Linked DNA regions of Roseibium sp. Sym1. The main gene of each other region encodes a partner of the protein of the gene in region 2 in a complex. Links are inferred from orthologs where the notes say so. Each region holds a gene or a part of one and is shown on either strand. Other genes may lie near its edges. The genes, in order: trxB and trxA.

What was found.
Region 1: the proteins of trxA (region 2) and trxB are in contact, whole or in part, in a crystal structure (PDB 1F6M), measured with the Escherichia coli proteins. The link is inferred for Roseibium sp. Sym1 from one-to-one orthologs.

What each region holds. Positions count from the first base shown.
Region 1 is NZ_CP114786.1:3,537,750-3,546,614, forward strand. What follows is about bases 3,873-6,740. They hold trxB (thioredoxin-disulfide reductase), read right to left. Parts: upstream 5,857-6,740; coding sequence 4,888-5,856; downstream 3,873-4,887. Other genes in these bases: O6760_RS16055 (LysR family transcriptional regulator), read right to left, coding at 3,959-4,855; O6760_RS16065 (mitochondrial fission ELM1 family protein), read right to left, coding at 5,910-6,740. In the rest of the region: O6760_RS16045 (elongation factor G), read left to right, coding at 329-2,392; protein-methionine-sulfoxide reductase catalytic subunit MsrP, read left to right, coding at 2,546-3,508; more of O6760_RS16065, read right to left, coding at 6,741-6,908; O6760_RS16070 (Lrp/AsnC family transcriptional regulator), read left to right, coding at 7,120-7,587; O6760_RS16075 (hypothetical protein), read right to left, coding at 7,613-8,098; transcription elongation factor GreA, read right to left, coding at 8,190-8,663; carB (carbamoyl-phosphate synthase large subunit), read right to left, coding at 8,786-8,865.
Region 2 is NZ_CP114786.1:971,243-980,202, forward strand. What follows is about bases 2,076-5,038. They hold trxA (thioredoxin), read right to left. Parts: upstream 3,736-5,038; coding sequence 3,415-3,735; downstream 2,076-3,414. Other genes in these bases: O6760_RS04420 (trimeric intracellular cation channel family protein), read right to left, coding at 2,076-2,436; grpE (nucleotide exchange factor GrpE), read right to left, coding at 2,638-3,270; addA (double-strand break repair helicase AddA), read right to left, coding at 3,821-5,038. Also shown: O6760_RS04405 (glycine cleavage T C-terminal barrel domain-containing protein), read left to right, coding at 1-764; O6760_RS04410 (OsmC family protein), read left to right, coding at 806-1,255; O6760_RS04415 (VOC family protein), read right to left, coding at 1,352-1,735; more of O6760_RS04420, read right to left, coding at 1,828-2,075; more of addA, read right to left, coding at 5,039-7,330; double-strand break repair protein AddB, read right to left, coding at 7,327-8,960. UniProt on the Escherichia coli protein: Participates in various redox reactions through the reversible oxidation of its active center dithiol to a disulfide and catalyzes dithiol-disulfide exchange reactions.

The DNA.
Region 1 (8,865 bases), 2.6 Mb from region 2 along the record:
TAGCGCGTCGTCGATTGGTGTCCATTCCATTGACGCGGGAACCTTCATGCACTTTCCCGAATTGCTGCGCTGCCGCGTAAGTTTCCCTTGCGTTCGGACAGGCATCGGCGCGACCATGAATGACCGCCCCTGGTCGCAAGGCCGTCTATGCGGTTTCAAGGCACCGAGGTGCCGGATCACAGGCCTTCGATCCCATCCGGGCGAGACGCGGCGGGCCCGCGTCTTTGGAGCGGGCTGAGCCGCTGGGCAAGTCCTTCGGTCACCCGTTCTTTTCGCCGGCCGAGCCGCGTTGTCACGAGGTTATCCTCGAGCAAACGGGAGGCTCAGTATGGCAATCACGACAAATGGAAAGGGAAGTTCTGCCGGCGGCGCGCCGCGCTGCATCGCCCTTGTGGGACCGTTCGGCAGCGGCAAGACCAGCTTGCTGGAAGCGTTGCTCGCACGCACGGACAAGGTCGCCAGGCAGGGATCCGTCTCCGACGGCAACACGGTGGGTGACGGGTCCCCGGAAGCGCGTGCGCATGGCATGAGCGTGGAGGTGAATGTTGCGGATGCGGATTTTCTGGGGGACCGGTTCGTCTTTGTCGACTGTCCGGGATCGGTTGAATTCCTGAGCGAAATGGACGGAGCGCTGAGCGGCGTGGATCTGGCGGTGGTTGTCGCGGAGGACGACGAGCGCAAGGTTCCCGCCTTGCAGCTGATCCTGAAAGCCCTAGAAGCCCGCGCCATCCCGCGGGTTTTGTTTTTGAACAAGATCGACAAGAGCACGCGGCGCGTGCGCGATGTGCTTGGCGTGTTGCAACCGGCTTCCGCCGTGCCGCTGGTGCTTCGACAGATTCCGATCTGGGAAGACGGCCAGGCGACCGGCTTCATCGACCTGGCCCTCGAACGGGCACATGTCTATCACGAGAAGGAAGAGAGCACGCAGATCGACATGTCCGACGCGGACCGGACCCGCGAGCATGAGGCCCGCTTCACCATGCTCGAGCATCTGGCCGATCATGACGACGATCTGATGGAAGCTCTTCTTGAGGATATTGCACCCGACCGGGATCAGGTGTTTTCGGACCTGGTGAACGAAATGCGCGACGGGTTGATCTGTCCGGTGTTTTTCGGATCCGCCGAGCATGGCAATGGTGTCAGCCGCCTCCTGAAGGCCCTGCGCCACGAGGTTCCCGGAGTTGACCTTTTGTCGCGCCGCATTCTCGATGGCGGGAACCGGACTGCGCTCCAGGTGATCAAGACGCTGCATACCCAGCATGGCGGCAAGCTGTCCATCGCCCGGATCCTGGAGGGCACTGTCTCCGACGGCGACAGCCTGTTCCTGAACGGGGACCAGGAAATCAAGGTATCCGGGCTGTTTTCGATTTTCGGACAGCACGCGAGCAAGATCGCGACCGCCGGCAAGGGCGACCTGGTGGGTCTCGGCCGGCTCGATGACGTCAGGACGGGTGATCTTCTCTATCTTGAGGCCGGCGGGGCCGCCGGTACGCAGGAGAACGGACCGCGCAGTCCGGTGCTGGCGACAGCCATCGCGGCAACACAGAGAAAGGACGAGGTGCGTCTGTCCTCGGCGCTGACGAAGCTTGCCGAAGAAGACCCCTCGCTGATCGTCAGCCAGAACCAGACCACCGCGGAAACCCTTCTGGCGGGGCAGGGCGAGATGCATCTGCGGGTCGCTCAGGAACGGCTTGCCGGCAAGTATGGTCTCGACATAGCGGCGCACAAGCCGCATGTGCCCTACGCTGAGACCATCCGGTCGGGTACCAAGGTGCGGGGCCGCCACAAGAAGCAATCCGGAGGGCACGGCCAGTTCGGGGACGTCGTGCTGGAGATCGGGCCTTTGCCGCGCGGGGAGGGGGTCCAGTTTACCGACACCATCACCGGTGGCGTGGTGCCCAAGCAGTATATCCCCTCGGTCCGTGACGGCGTTCTGGACGCCCTGGGCCAGGGGCCCCTCGGCTTTCCGGTGGTCGATGTGTCCGTCTGCCTGACGGATGGCTCGTATCACTCGGTCGACAGTTCCGACCAGGCTTTCAAGATGGCCGGGATCCTGGCCATCCGCGAAGGCTTGCCGGACTGCAAGCCGGTCCTGCTGGAGCCGATCCACAAGGTGGTGGTCGCCTGCCCGAGCGATGCCACGGCCAAGGTCAACGCCATCGTGTCCGCGCGGCGCGGACAACTCCTCGGGTTCGATGCCCGGCCCGACTGGCCCGGCTGGGACGAGGTGCAGGCCTTGATGCCGGAAGCGGAGATCGGCGACCTGATCGTCGAGCTGCGCTCGGCCACGGCCGGGGTCGCGAGCTACACCTCGGAGTTCGACCACATGGCCGAACTCTCCGGCAAGGCGGCCGACCAGGCCCTGCAGAGGTCCGGCAAGCAGGCGGCTTGAGTGAAAGGCTGCCGGCAGGAAACGGGAGGGGCAAAATGCCCCTCCCGTCGTCGGGGGCGAGGGACTTCACCATTTCGTTGCTGCCGGTCACCAGGGCGTTATTTGCCATTGAAGGCCGATTCCGGTTTCCTTCGGGACAAACGGAGTGAGAGCATGAACATCTTGAAAAGACGCAGCTGGGACCTTCCCGAACGAGAGGCAACACCGGAAGCCGTGTTCCTGAACCGTCGGCAGATCCTGGCAGGTCTTGCCGGGGGCGGCGCGCTTGTCGGAAGCGGCCTCGGGCTGCGCCCTGCCTTTGCCGAGGAAGACCCGAGCGCGGGGCTTTATCCGGTCAAGCGCAATGAAGCCTATCAGCTCGACCGGCCCCTGACCGCCGAGGATGTTGCCTCCAAATACAACAATTTCTATGAATTCGGCTCTCACAAGCAGATCTGGCCGGCGGCCCAGGATCTCAAGATCCGCCCCTGGACGGTAACGCTCGACGGCATGATCGACAATCCGCAGACGATCGATATCGACGACCTGCTGGTGAAGATGCCGCTGGAAGAGCGGCTCTACCGGCACCGCTGCGTCGAGGCCTGGTCGATGTCCGTGCCGTGGTCCGGGTTCGCGCTCGCGGACCTCGTCAAGCTGGCGGGTCCCCAGAACGGAGCAAAATACCTGCGCTTCGAAACCTTCCACGACCCCTCGGTCGCCAGCGGCCAGAAGCAGTCCTGGTATCCCTGGCCCTATGTGGAGGGGCTGACGATCGAAGAGGCGACCAACGAGCTGGCCTTCCTGGCAACCGGTGTTTACGGAAAACCGCTCGCCAAACAGTTCGGGGCACCCGTGCGCCTGGTGACGCCGTGGAAATACGGTTTCAAATGCATCAAGTCGATCGTGAAGATCACCTTCACCGATCAGCGTCCGGTCAGCTTCTGGGAAGAAATCCAGGCGAAGGAATATGGCTTCTGGGCCAATGTGAACCCGGCCGTGCCGCATCCGCGCTGGCCGCAATCCTCCGAGAGAATTCTTGGAACCAACGAGAGCCGCGAGACGTTGCTCTACAATGGATACGAGGAGCAGGTGGCGCATCTCTACAAGGACATGAAGGGCGAGCAGCTGTTCATGTAGCGCCTGGCGGCGATTATTGCGCCGCAATATGAACTGGGCAAAAAAAGAGCCGGGTCTTTAAGGACCCGGCAGTTTATTTTGATTCACTGAAAACAGTGGAATCACCTTCCAGAGGGGAACAGCTGGTCTGAACATCACTGGGAGGAGGACGTGATGTCCGTGTGACCAACAGTGATGCTTATATGCGGTGCACAAGCCGATTAAACAAGAGGCAGTGCCGCACACCTGCTATGCATTTTGTGCATTGCTTGACTTTCCGGTCAGAAGGTTCCGGGAAACATGTTTTTTTCCAATACCTTGATCATGTGAAGTTATTGGCGTTTCCGTGCAAAATTCTTCTAAGACGGCGAAAAAAAGTTTTGATTTCCTGCAGGGAACGGGCCTGCCTGCTTTGTGGGCGCTTTTTTTTCTGGGTAAATTTTGGGCAAGGCGCGGTTGCCGGTGCCTGTCTCAATACACCCAGTTTTCCGCGTTGGTCAGCAGGAATTCCCGGAAAGCGGTGACACGGGCGGTGTTCTTCAGTTCCGAGGGATAGACAAAATAGGTGTCGAAAGAGGGCACCTTGTCTTCCTGGTCCGTCATGACCGGCACCAGGTTGGTCGACTTGTCGATGATATAGTCCGGCAGCATGGCAATGCCGACACCGCTCTGCACCGCCCGCTTGATCGCGACGAGGTTGTTGGCTTTCAGCACCGACCGGCGCGGGCTTGTGGCGACCCGGCCTGCGGTTTCCAGCCAGTTCATGGAACGCAGATACGCGGGCGCCTGTTCTCCAAAGGCGACGATGCGGTGATTGTCGAGATCCTCGATGGAGACCGGCGCGCCGAAGCGCTGAAGATATTCAGGCGCGGCGTAGACATGAAAATGCACGGTGAAGAGCTTGCGCTGGATCAGGTCCGGCTGGGTCGGCTGGCGCAGACGGATGGCGACATCGGCTTCGCGCATGCCCAGATCGAGTTCGTCATCGTCGAAGATCAGATGCAGGTCGACATCGGGATAGAGATCAATGAAGGCCTTGATACGGGAGGTCAGCCATGTGGAGCCAAGCCCGACGGTGGTCGTGACGCGCAAGGCTCCGGACGGCTTTTCCTTGCTGTCGGTCAGGCTCGACTGCACGGCCTCGAGCTTCATCAGCACGTCGCTGGCGGTGCGGTAGAGCAGTTCGCCCTGTTCGGTCAGGAGCAGACCGCGCGCGTGGCGGTGAAACAGGGGCACGCCGAGGTCATGCTCGAGAGCGCTGACCTGCCGGCTGACCGCGGACTGGCTCATGTGCAGCGTGTCGCCGGCATGCGTAAAGCTGCCGGCCTGCGCAGCCGCATGAAAGATGCGCAATTTGTCCCAATCCATGCGAGCCCCTCCGCAGGACGTTGCAGGCAGCCTTATTCGGCTGCCTGTTTGGTCGTGGCGGCTTCATGTTCGGCCAGAAACTTCTCAGCTTCAAGCGCCGCCATGCAGCCCATGCCCGCAGCCGTAACCGCCTGGCGGTAAATGTCGTCGGTCACGTCGCCTGCCGCGAACACACCCGGGATCGAGGTCTTGGTCGAATCCGGCGCGGTTTCCAGGTATCCGTTCGGCTTCAGCGTGAGCTGATCCTTGAACAGTTCCACCGACGGCGCATGGCCGATGGCGATGAAGACACCATCTGTGGAAAGTTCCGACAGCTCCCCGGTCTTGGTGTTTTTCAGGCGCACGCCGGTGACCGCCTTGGGCATGCCGCCGCCCAGGATCTCGTCGACCTGGCTGTCCCAGACAACCTCGATCTTCGGATTCTGGAACAGCCGGTCCTGCAGGATCTTTTCCGAACGCAGGCTGTCGCGCCTGTGCACCAGGGTCACCTTGGAAGCGAGATTGGCAAGGTAGAGCGCCTCTTCAACCGCCGTGTTGCCGCCGCCGACCACGACCACTTCCTTGTTGCGGTAGAAAAAGCCGTCGCAGGTTGCGCAGGCCGAGACACCGGCCCCCATGAGGTCCTGTTCGGAAGGCAGGCCAAGCCAGCGGGCCTGCGCGCCGGTGGCGATCACCAGCGTATCGGCGGTGAACACGGTGCCGCTGTCGGCTTCGAGACGGAACGGGCGCTGGGACAGATCCGCCTTGGTGATCGTGTCATAGACGATCCTGGTGCCGACGTTTTCCGCCTGTTTCTGCATCTGCTCCATCAGCCAGGGGCCCATGACGGGGTCTGCGAAACCGGGATAGTTCTCGACATCGGTGGTGATGGTCAGCTGACCACCCGGCTGAATGCCGGCAACCAGCGTCGGTTCGATCATTGCACGGGCGGCATAGATCGCCGCGGTGTAGCCGGCGGGGCCGGAGCCGATGATCAGAAGTTTGCTGTGTTCCGTGCTCATGGGCGCACCTTTTCCTGTGTTTTCGTCCGGTTCCTGCGACCGGTGGCCCGTTGCTAGGGCTCCTGTCCTTGTTGCCGCCGCAAGGCCGCGTAATCCGCAAGGATACGGTCCGCGATCACGGGCGTGGCATCTATCGGCTCGTAGGTAGTGGTTTTCAGCGGGCCTGGGAAGGGGTGAACTGCGCCGATCCGTTCCAAAGTCCCCAAAAACCGGGTGATCTTGTCGTGACCGCCGCTTGGATGGAACACATGAACGGGTTTCCCGGTCGCCGTGGCCTCGCCGATCATGTTGGTGGAATCGGCCGTGGCAATGATCGCGTCCGCCTTTGCCAGGTAATGCCCGAGCGGGTTGGGGTCCCTGCCGCTCCAGTAGAGATGGCCGCCCGACTTGGCCAGGCTCGAAAGCCCGTAGGCAAGGGCAGCGGGTGTCCGGCGTGACGACGTGATCATCAGGGACGCCCCCTCATCCTGTCCCAGGGTGCGCAGCCCGTTCAGGAGCCGGTGCTGGTCGTCTTCGGTAAACCTGTGATGACGGCTGTCGCCGCCGACGAGCACGGCCACGCGCGGTGTTTTCAGGCGATCGATCTCCGGCACTCTTTCTGCACGCAGACCTTTGAGCTTTGCGGCGGAAAACCTGTGGGGAGAGCTCGGCGTCACCAGGACATTGCGGCCGCGCAGCTTGTCATGTTCCGGCACCCAGATGAGATCGGCGGCATCCGGGCCGGTCCTCGGATCCTTGAGGAACACGGTGAATGTCCGGCCGTTTGATAGGCGCTTGATCCGGCGCAGGTAGCCTGCGGCCCGCCGGCCGGAGGCAATGGCGATGTCCGGATAGGGCGGGGCGATCGGGCTGCCCGGCCGGCTTTCCCATTCACGCGGATCGGTCGGTCCGAACGGCAGCCACCAGGAAAAGGGTGGACGGGGGGCGACTTGCCGGGTCTCGAATGGGCTGGCAAGGGCTTCCGCAACACCGATACATTGCGCCAGATCGCCGGCCTTGCCATCGGTCAGGACCCAGACGGTTGACGGGGCGGTCTCCCGTGGCTTCGGCATGTCCGGAGAACTTCCCCTATCGTAATCTTTCGAAATCGTGCGCAATTTTGTTATAGTCTTGCACAAACGCGCAAAAAATCATAACTCGGCACCGGCAACACACGTTAGCGTGGGTTTCTCTGATCCCGCAAGGTGCCGATGCGGTCCGGATGAACCATCCACATCTTGGTCCGAACCTGAAGGCCCAAGGCGCAGCTTAAAGGAGACAGGTTTGAAAGCGCGGCTCGATGCCATCGATTGGCAGATTCTGAAAGAATTGCAGGCAGATGGTCGCATGACCAATGTGGAGCTGGCCCGCCGGGTCGGTATTTCCGCTCCACCCTGTCTCCGCCGCGTCCGTGCTCTTGAAGAGGCCGGGCTCATTCTGGGATATCGCACGCTGCTCGACGAAAAGCAGCTTGGCTACGATGTCACCGCCTTTGCGATGGTGGGGTTGCACAGCCAGACGGAGGCCGACCTGATCGCCTTTGAGCAGACGGTGGAGAAATGGCCGCTTGTTCGCGAGAGCTACATGCTGTCCGGCGAAGTCGACTTTCTCCTGAAATGCGTTTCGCCGGACCTGCAGACTTTCCAGAACTTCATCATCCGGGAACTGACCGCTGCGCCAAACGTCGACAGTGTGCGCACGGCCCTGACGATCCGACGGACCAAGGACGAGCCGGTGGTGCCGATCGACTGAACCGGACGGCTCCGGAGCGCGGCTGCTAGGCCGGCTTCCTGTCCCCCGTTTCCTTGCCGACACGTTCCAGTTTCCGGCGCAATCGCCGGAGAAGGGAGATGTCCCTGATGGCTGCGGATACGAGGGTAAAGACCACGCTCAGTATAAAGCACGTGATGACGATGGCGACGGGCAGCGGCTGTTCGTAGTGGATGGTGTTCAGGGTCTGGTCAATCGGTTCGACGCCGGAGTACAGGCGGTTCTTGATGACGTCCTTGTATGGGACAACATTTACCGCCCCCTGCTTCAAGAAGCCCAGCCCGTAGACAAGGACCAGCACGCCCACCACCAGCGCCAGGAGGAAGCCGAAGATGCGCGCACCGAACTTGAACGCGCTTTCGTGCCTTTTGCGGACAATTCTCTTGAAAACAGTGCGTTCCTGGCCGTTCAGCTTTGAGAAAAGCACCCAGCGGTAAGCCCAAAGGGGGACCGACAGAATGAGCAACCAAATCGCGATTGTATGGAATACCATCGCCAACCTCCAACTCGAACCGGTTGCCACCTTAGCGGTCAGCAGGCTCGGGTCAAAGGCTTAAGCGATGTCTTTTGGGCCGTTTGGCCGATCAGATGAACTGGACTTCGACGATCTCGTAGGAGCGCGCGCCGCCGGGTGCCGCCACTTCGACGCTGTCGCCGACCGACTTGCCGATCAGGGCGCGGGCGATGGGAGACGAAATCGAGACCTTGTTGTGTTTCACGTCGGATTCAACGTCCCCAACGATCATGTATTTCTTTTCTTCTTCCGTATCCTCGTCAATCAGGGACACGGTCGCGCCGAATTTGACGGTGTCGCCGTCGAGCTTGGTCACGTCGATCACTTCCGCTCGCGACAGCTTGTCTTCCAGTTCAGCAATCCGGCCCTCGTTCAGGCTCTGTGCTTCCTTGGCCGCATGGTATTCGGCGTTTTCCGACAGGTCGCCATGCGCGCGTGCTTCTGCAATGGCATCGACGATGCGCGGACGCTCAGCCGCGGTACGTTCCTTCAGTTCATCCTGAAGCATTTTGTAACCGGCGGAGGTCATCGGAACTTTTTCCATGGGTCTCAGACCTTCAACTTATTGGGTCCTTATCTTGCTCTTCTTCAAGGACCGCGCTTTAACAAAAACAAACCAAGCCGGGAAAGGCGCGCTTTCCCGGCCGGTCAATGAGTATATTAGCCTTAGCCGAAGTAGGATTGTAAAGGTCTTACTTCAAGGCTCCCCGCTTTGTGGGCGGCAATGCCTTTCGCCGCAGCAACCG
Region 2 (8,960 bases):
GCGACATCCTGCTGTGGGCGCAGGGCGTTGCCGTGCATTCCGGCCTTGATGTCACCATCACCGAGCCGGATGTCTCGCCCCTGCAATTGCAGGGCCCTAAATCGGGTGAAATCATGCGCGCCCTGTTCGGCGACGCGATCATGGACCTGCGCTATTACTGGCTGCGCGAGCTGGACCTGGACGGCATCCCGCTGATCGTGTCGCGCACGGGCTGGTCCAGCGAACTCGGCTATGAAATCTACCTGCGCGACAGCGCCTATGGCGACATTCTCTGGGAACGGATCATGGCGGTCGGCGGCCCGCTCGGCCTGAAGCCGGGACATACCTCGACCATTCGCCGCATTGAAGGCGGCATGCTTTCCTATCACGCGGACGCCGATATCAACACCAACCCATTCGAACTGGGATTGGACCGGCTCGTCAATCTGGACACTGATGCGGAGTTCATCGGCAAATTCGCGCTGCAGCGCATCCGGGACAACGGCGTGACCCGCAGGCAGGTCGGCCTGATTATGGACGGCGCACCACTGCCAGGTCCGAACACCGCCTTCTGGGTCATTCATCGGGACGGGCAATGTGTCGGCAAGGTGACCTCGGCCGTCTACTCGCCGCGCCTGGAGAAAAACATCGCTCTGGCCATGGTGTCGGTCGACTGCGCCGATATCGGCACACCGCTCGAGGTTGAAATGCCTTTCGGCGTGACAGGTGCCACTGTGGCAGAGCGGCCATTCTTCGACCCCAGAAAAAAGCTCGCAGCCGCCTGAACTTGTGAAACCGGGCAGGACCCAGCAAGGAGGCTGAGAACGTGTCAGATCTTTCGATCGCGCTGCATTGGCAGCGCACCGAGGCCAATCTAAAGGCCGGCGAATACTCCAATGCACATCTGGTGCAGTACAATGCCGGTCATGAAGTCCAGGTGGACGCCGCCCCCGATTGGGGCGGCGATCCCGAGCACACCAATCCCGAACAGGCGCTCGCAGCAGCCCTGTCCAGTTGCCACATGATGACGTTTCTGGCCCTGTCGGCAAAGGCGGGCTGGCCGGTCGCGAGCTATCACGACCGCGCGGTTGCCCATCTCGGCAAGAACGAAAAGGGGCAGATGTCCGTGACGCGGATCGACCTGAATCCCGTTGTGCACTTCGACACCGGCTTTGCAGTCGACACCGAGAAGCTGGACCAGATGCAGGAGCGCGCGCATCGCTACTGCTTCATCGCCAACACGCTTGCCGACAGTGTCGAGATCAACGTTCTTTGACCGTTGGGCCCGGAAGGCTCAACAACGAATAAAATGATAAAAGCCGGTTCTCTCGAACCGGCTTTTTGCTTGCCAAAAGCAGCGAGCGTTTCCGGCTCAGCCCGCTTCCGCGGCCGGGGTCATCCACCCCTGAACGGCGCCGCCGACATCCTTCAGGATCGCAATCCGGCCGATGCCCGGCACGTCAAAGGGCGGGCGGATCACCTCGCCGCCATGGGCCTTGGCCAGATCAAGGCGCTCGTCGACATTGTCGACGGCGATATAGGATATCCAGTGCTCGGGAACGCCTTCGAATTGCGGGCCGGCCATGGGGAAGAGGCCTCCCACCGGCTTGTCGCCCAGATTGGCCACCACATAGGTGCCCTCTTCCATCGGCATTTCGGTAAAGGACCAGCCAAGCGTCTTGCCGTAGAAGTCACGCGCCTTCTGCGTGTCCCGGGTCATCAATTCGTTCCAGTAGAAAATCCCGTGTTCGGCCATTTCCATCTCCCTGCCGATTTTTTTTCGAGCAACAGTATCTTAGCGCCGCCCGCGGGACAGACCTGTGACAAATATCAAGGGTTCAGTCCGGTTCAGGATTTGCGGCCCCGATAGCCCGGCAGCGTCCAGCCGCGCTGGATCGCCCCGCCGCGCAGCACCAGCGCCACGCCACCGGCCGCGACCATGCACAGGATCTGCGGCAGCCCAAGCTGTACCAGCAGCACGTAGCTGCCCGCGCCGGCAAAGGCCGCGCTGACATAGATCTCGGATTTGACAATGGAGGTCGGTTCACCGGCGATCGTATCCCTAAGGACTCCGCCGAAAGTCGCCGTCGATACGCCCATCAGGACCGCAACCAGGATGGTGTCGCCGACCGTCAAGGCCTTGGCCGCGCCCATGACCGAATAGGCGGCAATGCCGATTGCATCAGCCCAGCGGAGCGGTTTGCTCAAGGTCTCGATCCAGTCGGCAAAGAACCAGACCAGGACGCTGACGACCAGACAGACCTGAAGGTAGGCCTCGTTGGCGACCCAGAACACCGGCACGCCGAGCAGCAGATCCCGGAGCGTTCCGCCGCCAATGCCTGTCAGGGTGGCAAAAAACAGAAAGGCGATGATATCCAGCTGCTTGCGCGAGGCCACGATGCCGCCGGTTACTGCAAAGATGGCCACGCCAAGATAGTCCAGCATCTGCAGCAGCATGGTGCCCCCGTTTTTTTCCGCCCTTTAGCCGGAATAACCTGCCTCACCGATTGTCATCCCGGTTTGACGCGTCAGCGTCAAGACCGGGACGACAAATCGAGATGGCTTTGGCGTCCAACGGTTGTCGGGTCAGTACAAATAAAAAGGCCACCCCCGCATCTGACGAGAGTGGCTTTTTCAAAATATGTGGCTGGTCAGCCGTCAGGCGCTTTTGTCGACCGTCTGGCCGGCGTCGCCTGCCGGAGCCGCCTGGGCGACGTCCTTCGGGCCGCCCTTGGAAACGCCGACCATGGCCGGACGCAGCACGCGCTCGCCGATCACGTAACCGGCCTGCACCACCTGGACCACCGTGTTGTTCGGCACCTCGGTGTTGGGAACCTCGAACATGGCCTGGTGGAAATTCGGGTCGAACTTATGGCCCTCAGGGTCCAGTTTCTTGACGCCGTTCTTTTCCAGCTGGTTGAGGAGATCGCGCTCGATCATCTCAACGCCCTCGATCAGGGAGGCAACACCGGCGTCGGCGTTCTTGCGGTCGTCTTCCGGCAGGGCTTCCAGTGCCCGGCGCAGGTTGTCCGACACCGTCAGCATGTCGCGCGCAAAGCTGGACACCGCGTACTGGCGGGCGTCCTTGATTTCCTTCTCGGTGCGGCGGCGTAGGTTTTCCATCTCCGCCATGGTGCGCAGGGCGCGATCCTTCAGATCGGCATTCTCGGCCTGCAGCGCCTCAACCGGATCGACGGCAGCTTCGCCAGCATCGCCCTGGCCGTCAGCCGCTTCGGTTTCCGGCGTCACATCCGCCGGCTGTTCTTCCGGGGTTTTGTTGTCGTCACTCATGAATGTTCCGTTTGGCTCAATCTCTTTGCGGCTGCTTTATACCAATTGCAGGCCTTTTCAAAGCGGATCGGCGGACAGGCTTTCGCTTATCCGCCGGACGCGCTCATATGGTCTGCCACCGGTCGGCCGCAGGCAGACATGCGATCAGAGGGCGCTCTTGATCCAGTCGGACAGCTTGCCTTTCGGTGCGGCACCGATCTGGGTGGCCATCGGCTCGCCGTCCTTGAACAGGATCAGCATCGGGATCGACCGGACGCCGTATTTCATGGCCATGTCCTGATTCTCGTCGATGTTGAGCTTGGTGATTTTCACCTGGCTGCCCATCTCCTCGGAGATTTCTTCAAGCGCCGGCGCAATCATCTTACAGGGACCGCACCATTCGGCCCAGAAGTCGACGACGACCGGGCTGTCGGATTTCAGGACTTCCGCTTCAAAGGAAGCGTCGGTGACTTGCGTGGTTGCCATAACAGGATCTCGTAGTTTTTGTGTGCGCGCCTACCCGATGCAAGCGCGTCAGTTGGCACGAACGTAGGAAGCGAGAGGCGCCCCGTCAAGCGGCTGTGCCGTCAGGCCGCAACCCTGCGAAGGTCTCGTCGAGCAGTTCCGCCGGGATTTCCATCAGCGAAGGTCCCGCGGTCCACAGAAGGGCCGCGCAAATCTCCCTGCCCGGGTAAATCCGCTTCAGCATTTCCCTGTAGACACAAAGCTGCGCGCGGTATTCCAGCGGCACGCCCTCGACCTCGGCCGGCGGTTGAAGATTGGTCTTGTAGTCCACGATCACAACCCGGTCATCCTCCACAAGAAGACGGTCGACCTGACCGGAAATCTCCACCTCGGTGCCGTCATTTGCCCGAATCGTCCCGACCAGCGGCACTTCGGCACGGGCCCTTGCGGAAAACAGGGCGGCGAAGTCGGGCCTTTCCAGAATCGCGGTTACCTCGTCCAGAAGCCGCGAACGGCGGTCTTGAAATTCAGGCTTCAGCGCCTGGACAAGAAAGGCTTCGGAAGCAGTCCTCCTGTCCGCTGCAGGCCGGTCCGGCAGGAGCTCAAGCAGGCGGTGGACCAGCCGTCCGCGTTCGAGCGGCCAGGAAGCCGCGTCCCTGCCGGCCTGCAGGCGCGACACGGCCGGAACAGGTTCGATCCCGTCTTTTTCCTCCATGGCCTCGAAGGCCCTTGATGGCTGCAATCGCTTTTTCTTCGGCAGCGAACGCACGGGTTCCGTCAGCCATGCCGGCAGCGGCCCGGCGCTGTCCGGCACGACCGGCGCCGCATGACCACCTTCCGCCGCCCCGCTGTCAGCATGTTCGGGATCCTTGTGCCAGCGCCAGGCGGTGACCTCGCCATCCGGTCCGGTGAGTTCGCGCGCTTCCGGTTTCAGCGCGCGGGAAACCATCGAGTACCAGCAGTCTTCATGGGCGCCGCGCTTCGGCTCCCAGCCGCAGACCACAAGGCGATCCTCGGCGCGCGTCAGCGCCACGTAGAGCAGCCGCCTGTACTCCTCCTGCTGGGTGGTGCGCAGCCCGTCGACCGCGTCGTCATGCCAGGGCAAGCGGTCGGTCTTGGGCGGCAGCCAGACCAGCGCGGGCGGCAGCAGATCGTTGTCAAGGCGCTGGCGCGGCAGAAACGCCGGATCGTGGATGGCACTCACCGGCGGCGCGCCCGGGTCGACCAGGATCACGATCCGCGCTTCCAGCCCCTTCGAGCCGTGCACAGTCATGATCCGGACCATGCCCTTGGTGTTGGTCAGTTCGCGCTTGATCTCGGTGGGCGCCGCCGCCATCCAGGCGAGGAACCCTTCCAGGCCCGGCGTGCCCGCCTGCTCATAGGCGATCGTCAGCGCAAGAAATTCGTCGAGCACGTCGTCGACCTCGACCCCGAGCCTTGCCCGGAAGGCCCGGCGGCCGCCATCTGCACCAAGCAGCCTGGCATAGAATTCATAAGGCGGCACGAAGTCGGCGCGGGAACGCCAGTCTTCCAGTGTCGATCTGACACCGCGCCACAGGCCGGATGTCTCGGAGCGCCTGACCAGCATCTGCCAGAGCGTGCCCGGCCGGATCTTGTCCGGTGTCTCGCGCGCAATGTCGAAGAGGTCGTCATCGTTCAGGCCGAAGAGCGGGCTCTTCAGGACGCAGGCGAGCGACAGGTCGTCTTCGGGCAGCAGCAGGAACCGGCCGAGCGCCGCCAGGTCCTTGACGGCAACATGGTCGGTCAGCACCAGCCGGTCGCTGCCGGCGGCCGGAATGTCCAGCTCCTTGAGTTCCCGGTTGAGCGCCTCGACAAAGGGGCCGCGCTTGCGCACCAGGATCATGACATCACCCGGGTCCGCCGTGCCCTCCCGCATCCACTGCCCGATCTCGGAGGCAATCCGCTTCGCGACCTTGAGCATCGGGCTGCCCGTGCCGACGTGATCGATCGGCTCGCGCCAGTCATCCGGCTCCTCGATTTCGGCTTCCGCCTCCAGCGGCCACAGGTCGACGATGCCGGCGTCCCGGCGGATCGCCTCGTGCACCGGCGCCCGCACGTCCTGGGAAAGGCCCGTGTGGGCACTGGCATCCTCGAACACCTTGTCGACGGCGCCGAGCACGTCCGGTGTCGAACGGAAGGACAGCTGCAGGTTGACGGAATGGAATTCCCGCTTCGCCTCGCCCGCCTTCTGCTCGAACTCCCGGCGCATGGCATCGAAATAGGCCGGAACGGCACCCTGGAATGAATAGATCGACTGTTTCTCGTCACCGACCGCAAACAGGGTGCGCACCCGCTGGTGCGCACCCTCGCCGGTGAAGAATTCGGCGGCCAGAGCAGTCACCACGTCCCATTGGCGCGGGCTGGTGTCCTGGGCTTCGTCCACCAGGATGTGGTCGAGCCCCTGGTCCAGCTTGTACTGCACCCACAGCGCGGCATCGGATTTCTGCAGGAGTGTCGCGGTCTTGACCACCAGGTCTTCGAAGTCGAGATAACCGCGGGCGGTCTTGGCCCGCTCGTAATGGCGGATGACCGCGTCGGCAAGGCGCAGCAGCGACGCAGTGCCTTCATAGGTGACGACCTTGCGGCGCGCGTCCAGAAGGGTGAGCAGACGCCCCTGCTCGGCTTCCAGCGCCTCGACCATCTGCGGAAAATCGGCGGCAAGTTTCTTGGTGGCCAGCGCCTTGCGCGGCTCCAGCTTGGCGGTCAGGAAAATCGCCAGCCAGGCTTCCCGGAACGCGGTGGGGTCCGACAGGGCAGCTGCATCCACCAGCGCCTGGCCCCGCGCCTGATCCGTCTTCGTTCCCAGGTTCAGCGCTTCCGCATAGGCGCGGCAGATGCCCATGTCCAGCGGGCAGTCGTCCTTGAAACGCCGATCGAATTCCGAAAGCCGGAGCGACGGATCCACCTCCAGCAGACCGGCCAGTTCATCGAGCGCAGCCTCCAGCCCGTCGGCATCATTGGTCCAGCGGCGGAAGGCGTCCCGGCTCTGGATCAGTTCGTCCAGCGCCTTCTGGGCACCGCCGTCGCTCATCAGCTCGATCACCGAGGCCAGCCCGCGGCCATAGGCACTGTCCGGATCCGTTTCCGCGGCGTGCAGAACCGTGGCGCGGGATTCTGCCATCAGTTCCGCGGCCACCCGGTCGTCCAGCACCGCAAAATGGCCTGCGACATTCGCCTCCAGCGGAAACTGGTGCAGCAGGGCTTCACAGAAGCCGTGGATGGTCTGGATCTTCAGGCCGCCCGGCGTTTCCAGCGCCCGGGCAAACAGGCGCCTTGCCATGGCGAGACGGGCCGCGTCCGGCCTCAGTCCCTCGATGTCCTCAAGCTCTTTCGACAGGGCCTCATCGTCCCTGGTCACCCAGTCGCCGAGAATGCGAAAGACGCGGGTCGCCATTTCCGCCGCGGCGGCCTTGGTGAATGTGAGGGCGAGAATGCGGCTCGGATCGGTGCCGTCGAGCAGGAGCCGCACGACCCGGCGCGACAATACGAAGGTCTTGCCGGATCCGGCATTGGCGCTCACCCAGGCGGAGGCCCGCGGACGCGAGGCGAGGTCCTGGCGCTCGCGGGTCAGCTGCGGGATCTGGAAGCCGCTCATGCACCTTCCTCCGAACCGAGAGCCCATTCCTGGGTCCGCGCCAGGTGATCGTAGTCGCCGTCCATCTGCCGCTCGCGCATGACACGGGCGCGGGACAGGTAGCCGGTCTCCTCCCTGGCATAGTGCGCGATCAGCTGCTCCAGCCGGGCCCAGGCATCCTCGATCAGGTCTTCCAACGCCGTTTCCTTGGGGTTGCGTGCAACCTCGATGACCGGCTCGACACCGCCCTTGAGCTGCAGATACAGGAGTTCGGTGACGGCGATGTCCGCGGGCACGTCCTTGAAACCGAAGCGCTTGACCATGGCCGCTTCCAGCGACAGCTGGGGCGACAGCAGCGCATCGACCTGCTTCTGCGACGGCACCTGGCCGGTCTTGTAGTCGATCACCGACAGGCCGCCGTCGTTCAGCAGGTCGATTCGGTCGGCCCGGCCGCGCAGGCGGAAGTCGAAGCCGGGCAAGGCAAGCGCGACGCCGCCACCGATCTCGAGATACCTCTCGGCAACCGCTTTCGACCGCCTCGCCTCATAGGCGACGAACCCGGCGGCGATCTTCTGGAACCGGGGCCACCACAGGGCACGGATCGCGGGAAACGCGTCCAGGGGCACGAACAGCTCTTCGCCGATCCCGATCAACGCCTGGACAGCGCTGTCGTCGAAAGGGCCTGTCCAGGTCATCAGGAACCTGGCCAGCGCCTCATGGATGAGGTTGCCCTTGTCTGCGGCGCCGGGTTCACCGCCAATCGGATCCACCGGCTGCAACTCGAGCACGTGGCGGGCATAGATCGCATAAGGGTCACGGATCAGCCGCTCGATCTCGGTGATCGACAGAGAGTGCGGGCGGGCGGCCAGCGGCGGGCGGGGGGCCGGTCTCACGGCGGGACGGACCGGTCCCTCGGCGCGGTCGAGCTGCGCCGCAAGCCGCGTATAGACCGCGCCGCGCCGTTCCAGCTCCCCGGTCAGTTCGGGTCCGGCCAGTGTTGTCAGACGCTGCAGCCAGCGCGAGGCAACGGTTGGTGCGCCATCCGCGCGCGCCGTGCGCGACAGCAGCACCCGCTTCGCGCCAAGTCCCTGTGCGAAATCGTGGGCGGCCGCACCAAGCCGGCGCTCCGGAGGCTCCAGGCCCATGTCCCGTTTCATCGGCCGGTTCAGCCAGGGGTCGTTGCGCGTGCGCTGCGGCCAGACCCCTTCATTGAGACCGCCCAGGATCATGAAGTCGAAATTCTGGAGCCGCGCTTCCATCGGTCCGAGGATCTGGACCCTGGTGTCGCCCGGCAGCCGGCGGCGTACCGCCTGGCCGGCCATCAGGGCGGGCAGCACGGACGGCCACTCGCCGGGCGGAATTTCCAGACCGCTTTCCCCGGCCTCCAGAAGCCCGGTCAGGAATTGCGCCAGCGCCTCCCCGGCCTCGGCCGCGTAAAGTTCCGCCGAGGATCCGGTCTCATCGACCGTGACCGCTTCAACCACCTCGACAAGACGGCGGCTCAGCTCCGACAGGTCGACCGGCTCGTTGTCCGCGGCCAGCTCTTCCAGCGGCGACAGCGCCGCCGCAAGGCGCTCGACAAGCTCCGAAATCACGTCCCAGTCGGCCTCGTGGATCTTCTTCCAGCGCGGGGTGTGCGCCGTTTCGGCGC